Regions from separate parts of the Sporomusa sp. GT1 genome, predicted to be linked through region 1. Evidence: riboswitches for the same ligand, from Rfam matches in the RefSeq annotation. Region 1 holds a riboswitch; the other holds the start of a gene.

Region 1 (5,925 bases):
CTTGTACTTCAGCGAGCGTCATTGTATAATAGAAATGTCGTCGTGGACAGCTAAGCTGTTACGTGTAGGTGTTCTGGCACCTGCGCGAGCCTGGAAGTGCTCCAACACTTTCAGGTTACGGCGACTCTTTAATTTCCACCTATTGCTAATATAGCCCTTTCTGAATGAATTGCAAGTCAAGCGAGACGGACAGACCAGGATTTTTTATTGACTGATTGCATATTTTACAATCTATGGGTATAATATAAGAAAAGGACTGACGTGCTCGACACACGCCAGTCCAACAGACTGTCTAACCGAACGGTTAGCCCGGATTACGTTATTGAGAAATAACCGCAAACCATGGCGTGGGAGCGGTTATTTCTGTTTTATGATGAGCACAACAAGTGTTGCGAATGCGACCATTAAGTACATTGCCTCAAATGTTGACACCATACCACCCCCTTCCTGGAAGGAAGGAGCCAACCGTTCCCCGACAGCCTGTTACGCTTATTATAGCATAATGTTCCAGACTGGAAAAAGAATTTTAAAAACGTACCAAGGAGCAACATAAGGGACAGTTATATAAATTAAAAAATGTCGCAGGCTATTAACCTGCGACATATCTATATCCTTAATGGCGACCCCGGCAGGATTCGAACCTGCGACCTTTTGATTCGTAGTCAAACGCTCTATCCAGCTGAGCTACGGAGTCATGTGAACTTGCTACTTGACTATTATATTACGCGAATCGAATATTGTCAACATCAGCAAGTAACTTTTTTATGTTTCAATAACACCCTATCTCTCATTGCAATACTTTCCCTTATATACAGTTGCGGCCGCAATGGCGGCGCCGATACCTGAGCCGTCTTTACTAAGCCTGATAGTAATTTGCTTGGCTTTGTCGCCAAACATCTCCACCATGGTATTAGCCAATTGCTCGGCATATCCAGGCATTTTTTCGTACAAAGCCCCATCAACGGCAATCGTATGCTGGCGGACGAGACCGGGGTCGATTTTAGTCAATATTCCTGCCCAGGTGGCTGTCACTAAACGGGCGGAACGCATCGCCACCAACCTGGCAATCGTCTGAATTGCCTTGTACCCACTTACCTTTAACTGGGTAATCCCCCAGCGGGCGGCTGCAACAGCAGCTACAACCTCCAGCTCTGGTGATGTATCACCAAGTATTGCGGAAATATCCTCAGTAGGCAGTGAATAAGGAACCGACAATCTCTCAGAGCCGCTGGAAATATGTCCATCTGCCGCGAGCGAACCGACAATAAGCCGCACCAGTTCCCCTAAATACTGGCCTGAAACCATTTTTTCCAATCGCTGGGCGCCCGGCTTTTCGCTGGCCTGGTCCAAAAGAATATCATATTTTGTTTGCTGCACCCCGTCAAAATTGCCTGACTCCATATTAACAATCATCGGACGCTTGGTCAGCGGATGGCAGGACTCCAAATAACAACTATTGTGTCCGGTACCGCAAATAGCGCCAATCGTAGTGGCGGGATCACTATAAGCCCCAGTGAGTAACGTACCGGTAGTATCATTAATAACAGCTTGTAATCTAACCCGCTCCAGTCCCCTATTTTCTAACGCAGCCTGCAGCATTTGCCCCACATCCCGGCCTTCCACTCCGGCTGTCTTGATTTCTTTGGTCCAATTGATCAATACAGCTTTATCTACCCCTTGTTGACGGCAGGGAAAAGAAAATGTATATCCCAGCGGATATATACCACTGTCTGATACGATCTCACTAATCTTGCCGGCGATAAAGTCAAATAGCTCAGGCCCGGACGCTGACACAGCCGTATAGTCATAATGGCCCAGCTTGTCTTTGAGGGGAAAAGCGCGTCTCGCAACAATACGGCTCCGGCCTGTTCCAACCAGTTCAACCAGCAACACACGCACATTAGTCCCGCCAAAATCAACGGCAATAACCTGCCCCTGTTCCTGACCCGTAGGACTGCCGATAAAGGACGGCAGCATCTTGAGAGAACCGGACCTGCCAGCCAATCCCTCGGACATAGCTTCTTGAAACCGTGAAGCTATGTCCTGCAGTAAAATGGCAGATATAGCTAGTTCCTTCTCAAGCCTAGCTACTGCTGTGTACAAACGTTCCAAACCAATCACCTCCAAGGATAGTAACAGTATGCTCCCCGCCAACACAGGCTTAAACAAAACTTCACCCGGCAATAGCCAAGTGAAGTTTGTCAGATAAATTCCTATTTTTCCAATGCCGCAAAATCCAGGGTAGCGAAATAATCCTCAATGGTTTCAGCCCGACGAATAATTTCTACACTGCCATCCTGTTTCAGCATAAGTTCTGCAGAACGCAGTTTGCCATTATAATTAAAGCCCATAGCATGACCATGCGCCCCGGCATCATGGATAACCACGACATCACCAATGTCAATCATCGGCAGCTTGCGGTTAACGGCAAACTTGTCATTATTCTCGCACAGTGAGCCGGTAACATCATAAATATAGCCTGCCGGCCAATCTTCCTTACCCATCACAGTAATATGATGATAGGCTCCGTATAAAGCAGGACGCATCAGGTTAGCCATACAAGCATCCAAGCCGACATAGTTTTTATAAATTTCTTTTTTATGAAGAACAGTTGATACCAGATAGCCGTAAGGACCGGTAATCATCCGACCGCATTCCATAGCAATTTTAAGCGGCGCCAGACCATTGGCGGCGATTTTTGTTTCATATGCCTTTTTAATACCTTGGCTGACGGCAAAAAGATCAACAGGCTCCTGCTCAGGCTTGTAAGGAATACCGATACCGCCACCGAAGTTAACAAATTCGATCTTAATATCCAAGGTACGGTGAATTTCAAGAATAAGGTCAAACATCATATTGGCAGTTTCAATAAAAAATTGCGGATCCAGCTCATTGGAAATAATCATGGTGTGAATACCAAAACGTTTTACCCCCCGGGCCTTCATAACGCGATAAGCATCCATGAGCTGCTTGCGGGTTAAACCATATTTGGATTCTTCGGGATTACCAATGATGGAGTTGCCACCCTCACGCAACGGGCCGGGATTATAACGGAAAGAAATCATTTCCGGAATACCGGCATGTTTATCTAAATAGTCGATGTGACTAATATCATCAAGGTTAATGATTGCGCCAAGTTCGCGTGCTTTTTTAAACTCAGTCGCCGGCGTATCGTTGGAAGTTAATATAATCTCCTCACCCTTCATTCCAGCCTTTTCCGCTAAAATGAGTTCAGGCAGTGAGCTGCAGTCAGCCCCCAGCCCCTCTTCCCGCAGCACTTTTAGGATATAAGGATTAGGAGTAGCTTTTACAGCAAAATATTCCTTAAATTCAGGCGCCCAGGCAAACGCCTTTATCAGCGTGCGGACATTCTGCCTGATGGCCTCCTCATCATAAATGTGAAACGGTGTGGGATATTGCTTAATCACTTCCGATAATTGTTCTTTTGTAAACGGTAATTTTTTTTCAGCCAATTGTTTCGCCTACCCTTCAATAAATAAAGTATAAAGAAAACACGGTTTTGCACCAAGCCTTTGGCAACGGTGAAAACCGATGTTGCTCTTAGCCTGTTCCTAAGAATCTCTGTTAAGACATAAAAGGCAGCCTGCGCTAAATCCCGCAAACTGCCTAAAGAGACGACATTGTTCTTGTCAGCTGTGCAAGATAGCACTCCACCTGAAACATTCAGGTGACAGTCAGGCATTTCTTAAATGCAAGACCAGCAAAAGTTCCCGGCCAAAACTTTCACTTCGGCGGTCAGCCCCTTTCAGTATCATCATTGCTGCCAGCTCTCGATACTTACTCTTGGTCTGCCGCACCTCTATCGGAAAAACATTATTCGAATATGTCTATAATATCAGTACACTCAGGCAATGTCAATATCTCGGAGACGAAATCTTACTATCCTGCCTGACATTGCCGCCAAAGGCGGGAATTCGCCTTAGCAATAGTTCGGAGATAAGATAGCTGAGGATTACCGCCAGACCGGCTGACAGAAAAAACTTTACAAATGGGCCGGTATGCAAATTAAGTAAAGCATAATTTAGAGAAAAAACCGGAAATTGATGGATAAAATAGATGGCATATGAATTAACGGCCAAACGCCGCCAGAGGTAGTTCCCGCTATTTACCCAGCGTTGAAAGACAGCTAGGAGTGCAAATACAGCACATAAACAAAATAGGGTGTGTAAAAAAGCATTTGCTGCCAAGCCTGGTAAAGCCATATTGTTTGCCAGCACAACTTTACCGCCGAAAAACAGCCCACCGGCAACTATTGCTGCCACTGGCCAACGTACCGGACAGGGACTATAGCCATCGGCAGTAAACCATTGACGGCGGCAAGCATATATGCCCAGCATAAAATACAGGACGTACAAAACAAATCTCGTAGGCTGAATCATCAAAATGTATTTAACGTTTACCCAGTCATAATCATTGACCACCGTATTCATGGCAAAGAATCCGGCGCTACCCCCAAGCACAAATAATGCTAAAAAAGCGGCTGATGGCTTGGCGGCTTTAAGCGGTGTGGCCTTTATCCAGCCACGGCTGTAAATCAGAGCCAATACCAGACAAAACAATGTCAATGCTCCTAAGAACCAGTAATGCGCCTGCTGATAGGAACTGCCAAAAAACAAATTAAACCAGTAATACAAATATGCTGGCGGCGTCTGAGAGCGGGTAACATAAATAAAATAAGTAACTGCAGGAGCTAGAAAAACAACACCGATGACCCAGGGAATCATTAACCGGATGACTTTATCGCGGACAAATTCAGCTACACTACGTTTAGCTAACGACTTAATGGCAAAATACCCGGCAATAAAAAACATAACAGGCATTATAAACACATCATTCCCTAGCACAAACCAATTAAAGAAAGCATGCCGCTGCGAGTCAAGAACATACCACCACCACGGAGCATGAGGCATGTAAGCCATAGCCGCATGGAATACTACCACCAGCAGCACTATAAATGAGCGCAAATTATCGAGAAAATAAACACGCTTTTCACTGCCTGCGCTTTGCATATCTTCCGCCTCCTTATAGCATTGTTTGCCATAAGGTACATATTCCATTTGCAATACTAGTTTCCTGCTATTTCCCAACCTTATTTATCCCGGTAATAAGACCAGACACAATGTAATCCGCGCATCGTAGCACCACAGCGGCAGCCGGCTTGCCCACACAAGCGGGTACAAATCTCAACGCCTGACACCGGCTCTGCTTTGCCACCCTTTTTTCTTTCCCGCCAAAAAGATATTTCTTGCCTTGGTGCCTTATTTCCTAATGTGCAAAACCATTGCCAAAATAACATACTATCAACTCCCAGTATCCATACTATGTGCCGCATACCTTCTGGCATTAGTATAAAATAACCGGCGGAGAAATGCAGTGACTAACATCACACTTACAGTATCCCGGGAAACAAATTGCTATCATTCCAGCAAGAAGGCGGAAACCTATCTTCGACAATAGGTTTCCGCCTTGAAATTTTATTCTGCCCATACTTTGCGCATTAAGACAGGATATTCTTCTGCCAAATGCGTTAAGATTACGTTCATGATAGTATACACCATCGATCCATTAGCCTGTTCTGCCTCGCACAAAACACAACAATCCAGGCACAAATCTCCATCGGTTGTCACATAATACTTAAAAACCTTGTACTGACGGTTTAATTCATTAATGTATTCCAAAATCGCCTGTTTATTTGTCTCTTTAAGTGCCTTTGGCGCGATTTGGAGACGCAGCATGCCGTAAATGCTGTCATCCAGGATGACCACAAGAGGAATTCTCTGGCCTGCGATCTCCATATGCGAACGGAAAGCTGTGGTATTCAATTCATCGTTAATGTCTTCGGCGTTAAAGCAGTCGATGTTATTTTCCTGCAAATACTCTTGAAATGCCTGCGCCCGTTTGTTC
Region 2 (11,230 bases), on a different contig from region 1:
TAAAATATTAGAAGCGGTACGACCGGGAACGTTATATACAATAAGCGGCAACCCCGTTGAGTCGGCAATAGCTTTAAAATGCTGATAAAATCCTTCTTGCGGCGGTTTATTATAATAAGGACCTACAAGCATAGCTCCATGTACACCAATTTTTTCGGCTGCCTGCGTCATTTCAATCGATGCTCTGGTATCATTTGAACCGGTTCCCGCAATGACGGTAGCACTGTCCCCCACTGCATCCAATACCGTCCTGAATAATTCCAGCTTCTCATCCTTTGAAAGAGTAGCCGCTTCCCCGGTGCTGCCGGCCACAACAATGCCGTCAGAACCATTAGCTACAAGGTATTTCGCCAGTTTCGCTGCTTCATTGTAATTTACGCTGTAGTCAACATTAAACGGGGTTACCATCGCGGTTAAGACTCGTCCGAAATTCCTCATGATACTCTCCCCTTATTAATTTGATAAACCAAATTTTTCATGAAGCGACTTAACAGCGGCTCCAACGTCACTTTGGGGTACAAGCGCTGAAATGGAGGTATGCGAGTCTACAGTTTGCAAAATAGCAATCTTATTACGTGATAGAGCTTCGATAAAGTTCGCCATAACTCCGGGAACTTCACGCATTCCGCCACCAACTACCGACACTTTCGCACAGTTTTCCAAGATTTCGATATGATAGCCTTGCTGCTTGAGTTTGGTTGAAGCCTGCTCTACATGCTCAGCAGTAATGGTGAACATAATTTGTCCCGGATGGACATTAATTAAATCAACACTAATATCACTTTCAGCCATGGTTCTAAACACGTTAAAGCTGCTGTCACTTCCCATGGTATCGTCAAGATGAACTTTAAACTGGGCAATATTGGTCAGGTAAGTTACCCCTGTAGCCACCCTGTCAACTACCGCAGCTTCACTGGTATCCTCTTGGGCAATATTAGTGATAAGTGTCCCGGGAGCATCACTAAAGGTGGATTTTACTACCAGGGGAATATTTTTTTGCATGGCAATTTCCACTGCCCGGGGATGAATAACCTTAGCCCCTTGATGCGCCAGTTGACATACTTCACCATAGCTTATGCAATCAAGGATTTTAGCATTCTCGACAATTCTTGGATCAGCGGTCATGATGCCGTCAACATCGGTATAGATTTCTATCATTTCCGCATTGAGCGCTGCACCTAACGCCGAGGCAGTTGTATCACTGCCGCCACGTCCCAAGGTAGTAAACTCACCTTCATCAGTCATACCTTGGAAACCACAGACAACAGGGACTTTTCCTTGTTTTAACAGGCTAAGTATCCGTGTTGGATCACATTTTAAGATACGGGCGTCAGTAAAGTTATCATCTGTGGTAATGCCCGCCTGCCCGCCTGTTAACATAACAGAAGTCATACCGGCCGCCTGCAAAGTACCGGCCATAACTACAGCTGAAATCATTTCACCGCAGTACATAATCTGATCCAGTTCCCGGGCCGCAGTCCCTTTATACACCGAACGTGCGACGCTAAGCAGCGTATCGGTGGCATAAGGAGCTCCCTGGCGCCCCATTGCCGATACCACAATTACCGGATTGAAGCCCTGTTCCCGCGCCTTCTCAATTTTACGCAGAACCAGTTCCCTCACTTCGGGTGACGCTACAGATGTGCCCCCGAACTTCTGGACAAGTATTCGCATTTTGTACACCTCAAATTAAGTTATGCTCAATCATATACTCGGCAATTTGCACGGCATTAAGAGCTGCACCTTTTCGAATCTGATCGCCTACTACCCACATATTCAGCCCATAAGGAACCGTTTTATCCGGGCGGATACGACCAACGAATACCTCATTGCGGTCAGAAGTATATAAAGGCATAGGATACAGCATTTCTGCCGGATCGTCTTGTACAATAATGCCTGGGAATTCAGCCAATAGCTGTTTTGCCTCTTGCGGGGACAGCGGACCGTCCATTTCTATGTTTATTGATTCAGAGTGACTGCGATATACCGGTACTCTTACGGTGGTCGCAGTGATTCCGATAGAATAATCATTCAATATCTTATGAGTTTCATGTACCATTTTCATTTCTTCTTTAGTGTAATCGTCCTCAACAAAGACATCAATATGTGGCAACAGATTAAAGGCTATCTGATAATGTTTGGGCAGACTGGCACTTGGCAATATATTAGCTTCTACCGGACGGTTTTCCATAATGGCCTTAACCTGATCTGTAAGTTCGTCAATAGCCTCCTTGCCGGCGCCAGAGACTGCCTGATAGGTTGATACAACAATCCGCTTTATTTTGGCAGCGTCATAAATAGGCTTCAAAGCCATAACCATAATAATAGTTGAACAGTTAGGGTTGGCAATAATTCCTTTGTGCTTTTTTATAGCCTCAGGGTTAACTTCCGGCACTACCAAAGGCACTTCCGGATCCATGCGAAATGCACTGGAGTTATCAATAACAACAGCTCCCCGTTTAGCAGCTTCAGGTGCCAGTGTTTTACTGATCGAACCGCCGGCAAACAAAGCAAACTGCACGTTGTTAAAAGCCTCTGGTGTTGCTTCTTCAACTATGTAACTTTTTCCCATAAATTCTATGGATTTTCCGGCTGATCGTTCAGATGCCAACAATTTTAATTCATTAAACGGAAATTTGCGTTCTTCAATAAGTCTTAAAAATTCCTGTCCAACTGCTCCAGTTGCACCTACAATTGCTACATTATACTTTTTCATGTAAGCCACTCCCCCAAGCTTTTCACATTATTTTGTACTACTATACAAGACTTTAGTCCATTATATGTTCAAGGCCAACTATTAGCCCATCCACAGTCAGTACCTTTTTACAAGCCAGTACAACTCCCGGCATAAAGGATTCCCGGGATATTGAATCATGGCGAATGCTAAGCGTTTGTCCTAAACCACCAAAAATTACTTCCTGATGGGCAACATAGCCTGGCAAGCGAACACTATGCAGCCTAATTCCCGCTAATTCGCCCCCACGCGCACCAGGCAGTTTCTCAGTCTCCCGGGGATGACCCTGACGCATTTCACCTCGCACACTGGCAATCATCTCCGCCGTCCGCAGGCCGGTGCCGGAAGGTGCGTCAAGTTTTTGATCATGATGCATTTCGATAATTTCGACATGCGGTAAATACTTAGCAGCTTCTTGCGCCAGTTTCATCATGAGAATTGCACCTATGGAAAAATTAGGAGAAATAATTGCATTAACTTTAGAAGCTGTACATAATTTACGGAGCTCATTAATATCGGCTTCCGCTAAGCCGGTAGTTCCAACTACCGGGCACACACCGTTTTTAATTGCCAGTTGAGTATTATTCATAACTGCTTCAGGATTAGTGAAATCAACCATAACTTGTGGTTTTGTCTCATTGATAACCGTAACCAGATCATTGCCTACAGTTACTCCTGTTTTGCCTGCGCCGATAATATCCCCTACATCGGCAAAATCTGAGTTAATATCCATCGCACCAACTATACTTAACTGCTGGTCCTCATGAACTGCGCGCAGTACTTCCCGCCCCATTTTGCCATAAGCTCCACATACCATTACTCTAATCAAACGCTGTCCACCTCCTATTAAGATAAAGCTGACTTAGCTTCAGGTGGGGTTTTAACCCCATCTGAAGGTTAGTCGCCCTTATCCTGGGATTTAGCTGCTCTTAACTCCCTTTTGAAAAAGGGAGTCCTAGAGCGGGTTAATCTCAGGGAAAAACCTTCGCTTTTGCCAAATCCTTAGAAAAGTCAAAGGCATAAACATAAAGCAGCCGGTGAGTGCATTTCTCGCCGGCTGCCCTAAAGACAGCATTGGTCTAACCTTAGGAAAATACAAACGTATATTCCTCTGATCAGATGAGATAGCACTCCACCAAGTAATGGTGACAGTCTTAAACCTGTTTGATATAAGACCAGTAAAAGAGACTGGCAGTCCTGCTTTTACTTCGGCGGTTGTCCCTTTCCTTCCAGCTCATCGACGCCGCTCTCCCTGAAAGTACTGTTAACTCCCGCACCTCTACTTCATCCTGTATAGGATGTTGCTTATTCATTTTATACACATTCTATACCAAAGGTTCCAACGTTGTCAAATAAATATTAAAAAATAGTGTATTTTACGGTCTAAACAGGAAAAACCACCGACAAGTTTCTTATAACCATCATATTACTGAGGCGCGGGCGGCCGTTATATATAAGCGGAGTCAAACGCCGGCGGCGCTGTGTTGTATAAATTGAGTAAAAACCGGGGATTCCCCCGGTTTTTTTTAGCTTAATGCGTGAGTTTCGACATCCTTGGCACCATTTTGGCGAAGGATCTGAGCCGCTTGGTTAGCCTTAGCTGCATCGGCGCGGATAATAGTCAAAATTCCCCCTTGCACTACATGCTGCTCATAGCGTTTTCCCACCTCAGCGGGAATGCCCCAGTCAATCAAACCACCGGCAATACCACCGGCCACAACCCCGCTTAAAGCAGCTGCAATCGGACCGGCAGCAACAATTGGCCCTACTCCGGGAATGGCTAAAGCACCCGCTCCCAGCAGCAAACCGCCAATTCCGCCTAAGGTGCCGCCTGTAAGAGTACCATCGGTAATGTCATCTTCAAAAGATCCATCACCTTGGGTGTTTCTTGTGTTTTTGTTCTTAGAAACAATGTTGATTTCTTCTGTTGTAAAGCCTTGCGCCCTGAGGGAATTAACCGCTTGCTCCGCATTATTCCGGCCATCAAACACGCCGATTACACTTTTAACCCCCTGGGTATTTCCCTGAGCTGACTGAGTTGCCTGATTTCCCTGCATGGTGCCTGCCGTCATTTGATTGGAAGTGGCCGCCGGCTGGGCACCTGTATTGGCATTGAACATGGCATTGCCTGCCTGTCCTGTAGTTTGGTTCATCGCCTGATTATTAACATTACCTGCTATTTGATTGCCACCATTGTTACTGTTTGTTGTCTCCATCAATAAAGCCTCCTAACATTAGTGTGATATACAATCTAATGTTAGGTTGACCATGTATAAGTTTTTTATTCCCTAAACGTAGAATACATTCGTTCATAAGCATTATTCAAATCAACAATAACAACCTCGTCACCAATCCGTTTGATAGCCTGCCAGGGTATTGTGGTTATCTGACCATCCCCTAAAAAGTTAAAGAGGGATCTTCGTTTGGGTAATACCAAGCCGCCAATAACCCCTGTCCGACTGTCAAAAGTAATTTCACATTCACCGATTATGCCCAACCGGGCTCCATCACCCAAATTAATAACTTCTTTTCCGGCCATTTCACTTATCCGCATATCCTCACCTACTTAATTACCAAATAGTCTACTAAAAAGCGGCTGGATAACCGCCATAGCAATCGACGTCATAGCCAACGGATCAAACGAAAGTATCCCGACCGTTATTTTCTCAGGCAACTCAAGTTTCAGGAAGGAAACCACCATTACCATCGAAAGATATACCCCGCCGGCAGTAGCTACTAAATCCTGTACAGCGGTGGAAAAAGGTGATGGCTTGGGTTCCAGCAAAGGTGCACTGTCCAATAAGGTACGAGAGCGACAGACACGCAGCCAAACCGATCCCATAAGGAGAAGAATAATGAGTACCAACGCCGCCCATGTATACATCGTATCCCCCCTAACCGGCTTCTACCAATGTATATGGCGCTTTAGACTAAAATATGAACGAAAAATCAGCCCGGCTTCACTCGCCGGTACTGCCTAAGCCACCTGACCGGACAGCGGCAACACAATCATTATCTGTCTTTAAATACTTATAAAAAATTCCCTGAGCTATTCTAGTCCCTGCTCTGATTGTCAAAGGCTCGGTACCATGATTAAATATGCCAACCAGAATATGTCCCTCATTGTCCGGATTATTATAATAATCGGCATCAATAATTCCTTGCCCATTGATTAAGCTCAAACTATGTTTAATGGATAAACCGGAACGGATGTGAATACCTAAATATTCATCCTCCTGCATATAAGCTTTGAGGCCTGTCGGAATCAAGGCCACCTTTCCGGGATATAAAGTAGTTTCTTGAGCGGCGGCAATATCATAGCCGGCACTTAATCCGGTCTTGCGTACAGGCAAAATTACATTACAGTCCTTATATTGGGTAATTACCTCAAACCCTCTTGTCATACTATTCCCCTTTTAAATCCTAAAGTTCGTATTAATTTTTGCAGAATCAACAGGCCCCAGGGCAGTAAAGCACAATTGCTTGGCAGTAAGCATCTGCTCAATCATCTGATTGACATCGGTTAACGTTACCCTGTCAATTTTACCGACAACTTCGTCTAAGGACACAAATTTGCCTAAAGTAATTTCCAGTTTGCCAATACGGGACATCCTGCTGCTTGAACTTTCCAGTCCCAGCAGCAAATTTCCCTTTATTTGCTCTTTGGACTTAGTTAACTCTTGTTCACTGATTCCTTTTTCTTTGAATTCTCTTAGGTTTTCCAGAATCAGATCTAAAACCTGATTTACATTGCCTGGCCGGGTTCCGGCATAGATAGTGAATAAGCCGGCATCCCGGTAATTGGTTTGATAGGAATAAATGGAATAGGCCAGTCCCCGCTCTTCCCGGATAGATTGAAACAGCCTGGAGCTTATCCCGCCGCCTAAAATATTATTCAGAATATGAACAGGATATATTTCCGGGCTGTCTTGTGGCACACTTGCTGTACCTAAACACACATGTACCTGCTCTATGTCTTTGCTGACAATGGTTTTCGCCGGAGCAAACGCCGGAGCAGTGATTGCCAGATTTCGGCTTTGGCCTTGCATTTGACCAAAATAACTTGCTGCCAACTGTACCAAAGCGTCATGGCTTATATTGCCGGCTGCAGCAATAACCAAATTATCCGGTGTGTAAAAATCCTGATAATATTTTTTCACTAACGCCTGGTCAAAGCGTTCTATCGAAGCAAGTGTGCCTAAAATATTCCGGCCAAGCGGATGAGCCGGCCAGATAGTATCTAAATGAATATCATGAACCAATTCATCAGGTGTATCCTCATACATATGTACTTCTTCAAGTACTACCTGGCGTTCCCGCTCAATGTCATCTTCGGCAAATTTGGACCGTAGCAGCATATCGCTTAAAATATCCATCGCCAGCTCGGCATGCGAGTCTAACACTTTTAGATAATAACAGGTGCACTCTTTGGCGGTAAATGCATTAAGCTGACCACCTATAGCATCCACCGTCTCAGCAATATCCTTGGCCGACCGCCGGGCGGTACCTTTAAACATCAAATGTTCAATAAAGTGAGAAACACCATGATTTTCTTCGTTTTCAAACCGTGATCCGGTAGCCATCCATACTCCCATGGTGACTGATTTAACATACGGAATAGTCTCCGAAACAACACGAACCCCATTAGGTAACACTGATTTTCGGTACATACAGTCTCCTTTTCCTCAAACCAAAGTTAAAGCTTCCACCAGTATGCCTGGGAGAAAATCTTTATCATTTCACATACCTATTATAATGCAATTTATCAAAATAAGCATATTCCTTATTATACCTAAATTCAATAAAGAAAAAAACAGAGATAACCGGCTAAACTTCAGATTGACCAAAATCAATTGAAGTTTAGCCTGCTTTATCTCTGTTTACAGAAACTAATTTATCCGATGACTAACCCGCTCTAAGACTCCGCTTCACAAGCGGGAGACCCCTATGGGCACAGGCGAGCGGCTAAGTCCCTGGATAATTCCGACTAAGATTCAAATGGGGTTAAAACCCCATTTGAATCAAGTCTCCATTTATAGAATTAGTTAGCAAAGTAGCTTACTATCCCATCGAAAATACCCTGAGCCATTTTATTGCGGTAACTGTCTTCCTGCAGTTTACGCGCTTCGCCGGCGTTTGTCACAAATCCCATCTCAACTAAAATACTAGGCATGCTGGTGTTGCGGAGAACGTGGAAGGTTGCCGGCGATGTACCTTTATCTACAGCACCTGTCGCTTTGACAATACCGTTTTGCACTTTAAGTGCAAGCTGGGAAGACTTGCCGCTGGGATAAAAGGTCATTGCTCCGTAAATGGCAGGATTGGGATTAGAATTGGAATGGACACTAACAAATATATCAGCCTTGTTAGCTTCGGCAATATTTACCCTTGCGGCTAATTCCTGTCCAAGCGAGCTGCCCTCGGCAGCTACGGTGCGGTCAGTTTCTCTGGTCATAACTACTTTGGCGCCGGCGCTTGTCAGCTTGTCCCGCAATTTTTTGCTGACAGCTAAGTTATTATCCGATTCCCGGGTATTGTTGGCTACCGCCCCAGGGTTGCTGCCGCCATGGCCTGGGTCGACAACAATGACTTTGCCACGCAATACACCGCTGCTGCCGGTAACAGAACTGCCGTCTCCGGACGGAAGCGGTGTCACTTTTACCGGACTATCCGGCGAAGTTGTTGCCGCCTTGCCGCCATCAAAAATATTCAGTATTGGGCCAAGAATTTTATCAAATAAAAAACTAAAAAGCTTTTCAAAGATATTAGATCCGCCAGAGCTGCCGCCGCCATCTGTTCCGGGAACAGTCGAAGCCCCCAGAGTGCTGACAACACTGTTTAAAGATGCCGCATGGCTAACTTGTACAGGTGCCACGACATTAAATACCAAAACGAGAAGCATAGCTATAATCATTATTTTTTCTTTATACACAACAAACCTCCTGTGTCGTTTATTAGTTGGTTATTTGCGGAACTTGTCCCTCAATACCGGCCACACTGCCGGGTCTTCTTCGCCAAGTTTCCACATGGCGGCACCGGCAATATCATACTTGGTAATAAGTGCCAGCTTGTGTTTCAAGCTTTCGCTATTTTCAAACCAAACCGTATGCGCTGTACCGTCTGTTGCGGTATAGCTAAAATGAGGAGATTTAGCTGTGTCATCCCACTGCACGGTTTTACCATAACGCTGAGCTAAATCCATAATAGCGTCAAACTCTAATGACTGGACTCCTTGTGCCGACCAGTCATAACCATAAGCAGCAATGCCAAGATAGAGTTTATCTTTAGGAATAGATTTCAACGCATATTTTAAGTTGTTTTCCACCCAGCGGATATCAGCAATCGGCCCCGGGCCACTCCAGGCACCGTGATTATCGTAAGTCATGATCATAATTTTATCAGCATATTTGGCTAACTCGGCGTAGTCATAGGCAGCCGCCACATCATTGTTCTCATCCTGTTTAGGAAAAACATCAATGGAAACAATATATCCCTGCGGTTTGAGGCGGCCATAAAGCTCACGCATAAAGGCCGTTAAAAGATCACGGTCTTTTGCCGGCACCATTTCAAAATCAACATTGATACCATCCAGATTGTACTTTTTAATATAGGCTTCAAAATTATCAATCGCTTTGGTTCTAAGAGCAGGGTTTGCCAGAACAGTATGCACTGGTGGCGCGTTATCCTGTTTAGCGTTATTCACCAACAGCAATACTGCCACATCTTTCTGATGAGCAGTGTTAACCACAGCTATATGGTCATTGCCACCCCGGTCGGTTAGTGTGCCATCGGCCTGCATGGTAGCCCAAAAAGGCGCAATGGTCTTAATTACATCAGCATTTTGAACCATAGAATTATACGAGGAAGTATCTTCCCCCCACCATTCAGCATAAAACCCGACAAACTCTTTCGCTAAGTTGGTCTTTAAGCCATTATCGGAACTATTGTCTTGAACAGCTGCATCTGGGCTGGCAGCATTTCCCAGGACTTTACCCAGGAACAGACCAAGGATAATATCAACTACCCCCTTGCCTGCACTCACGCCACTCGTCCCGCCGGACTCAGCAGTCCCGGCAGCCTGTCCTAATATATCAGATACGGAAAAAGCATGTGCCGGCATAACCGGCAGCATAAAAGTCGCCATAACAGTCATCATGACTAACCAAGCCGTTGCCTGCTTATACTTTTTCATCAGCTACCTCCATCCCAGCAGATAAGTTGTCTTATCCTGCTTTTAGAAAGCCATGCTTTCTGTTAAAGCAAGCATAATAACTACATGTTATTTTTTATGTAAACATATAGTATCACATTTATTGCATTTGGTCAATAAAAAAGCAGGCTTTCGCCTGCCTGTTTTTACGGTTTTAGTATATCAGATACCGTAGTTATTGTATATCCGCGTTTTTGTATTTCCTCAATAAGACTGGGAAGAGCCTGGGCGGTAGGCGCGGTTGGATGCATCAAAATAATGGCGCCGTTATGAAGCTTTTTCAATACCCGCTCCTTAAGTATTTCCGGCGGCGGCCGCTTCCAATCGACCGTATCAATGCTCCACATGATCGTAGTGTACTGTAATTCCTGCGCAGCCAGCAATACTGTATTGTTATACTCACCATAAGGTGGCGCGTACAGGTTTGTTTTTATGCCGGTAAGATTGTTTACTAATTCTTCTGTTTTTATGATTTGCTCTTTGTTTTTCTCTTTGCTTAGGTTGTTAGGGTGCGGGTGGCTATAGGTATGGTTACCCAGCTCATGTCCTCTATTGGCTAAATCCTTCAGTATTTCAGGATATTTATTAGCCCAGCTGCCGCCAATAAAAAAAGTGATGTGAATATTATTTTTATCCAATGTCTTAAGCATATCGGGGAGGTATTCTTCGCCCCAGAATACATTGCAAGCAAATGCCACTTGCGGCCGCGACTGATTTCCCTGAAAAATGGGCGGCGGTACAGTCGTCAGTTGGGTAGTAGCCAGCAGCGGCTGGAGCAGGCCTGATAACATAGCTATTGTCAAAAAGACACCAATAGAAAAATACACATACCACTGGCGAATTTTTCCTACCATTATCATTTTACACTGCATAACAATCAACTCCTGCCTAATACCCCGCATCACTTAAATAGTGAGGTGACGCAAGGTACTATCTCCTCGCTCACATATAGTACAGTGTATTAATGGTGCCAGTCATTTATGAGCAAAATTAAAAGACTTGGCTGCTGCCAAGTCCCTAAATTGTTTGACCGATATGGTATTATTCGCCGACTTCAGGGCGGGTTTCCTTTGGCGGTTCTGCTTTTAACAACTCTTTACGCGACAGATTAATACGGCCTTGGCGGTCAATTTCTGTAACTTTAACCATAATTTCATCGCCAATCTTAACAACATCTTCTACTTTGGCTACCCGTTCGCGCGCAAGCTGTGAAATATGGACAAGGCCTTCTTTCCCAGGCAGAATCTCGACAAATGCACCAAAGTTCATGATGCGGGTGACTTTAC

What was found. Region 1 has a riboswitch for lysine ahead of lysA (diaminopimelate decarboxylase). Riboswitches for the same ligand answer to the same signal wherever they lie in the genome.
Positions count from the first base shown of each region.
Region 2: linked by a shared signal. The riboswitch ahead of dapB (4-hydroxy-tetrahydrodipicolinate reductase) and the one ahead of lysA (diaminopimelate decarboxylase) in region 1 are both predicted to bind lysine.

Region 1 is NZ_BMBX01000028.1:21,904-27,828, reverse strand. It holds gene GT1_RS22810 (hypothetical protein) at 358-405, opposite strand; tRNA gene GT1_RS19140 (tRNA-Arg) at 618-694, opposite strand; gene GT1_RS19135 (hexokinase) at 781-2,112, opposite strand; gene lysA (diaminopimelate decarboxylase) at 2,214-3,473, opposite strand; lysine riboswitch at 3,657-3,831, opposite strand; gene GT1_RS19125 (acyltransferase family protein) at 3,876-5,030, opposite strand; gene GT1_RS19120 (hypothetical protein) at 5,111-5,353, opposite strand; gene GT1_RS19115 (YbjN domain-containing protein) at 5,496-5,925, opposite strand, start outside.
Region 2 is NZ_BMBX01000001.1:159,990-171,219, forward strand. It holds gene dapA (4-hydroxy-tetrahydrodipicolinate synthase) at 1-438, opposite strand, end outside; gene dapG (aspartate kinase) at 454-1,674, opposite strand; gene GT1_RS00840 (aspartate-semialdehyde dehydrogenase) at 1,685-2,716, opposite strand; gene dapB (4-hydroxy-tetrahydrodipicolinate reductase) at 2,769-3,563, opposite strand; lysine riboswitch at 3,852-4,024, opposite strand; gene GT1_RS00850 (general stress protein) at 4,261-4,950, opposite strand; gene GT1_RS00855 (YlmC/YmxH family sporulation protein) at 5,016-5,288, opposite strand; gene GT1_RS00860 (hypothetical protein) at 5,301-5,618, opposite strand; gene GT1_RS00865 (dUTP diphosphatase) at 5,695-6,138, opposite strand; gene GT1_RS00870 (pitrilysin family protein) at 6,151-7,404, opposite strand; gene GT1_RS00875 (N-acetylmuramoyl-L-alanine amidase) at 7,776-8,666, opposite strand; gene GT1_RS00880 (glycosyl hydrolase family 18 protein) at 8,697-9,926, opposite strand; gene GT1_RS00885 (polysaccharide deacetylase family protein) at 10,091-10,816, opposite strand; gene GT1_RS00890 (polyribonucleotide nucleotidyltransferase) at 10,986-11,230, opposite strand, start outside.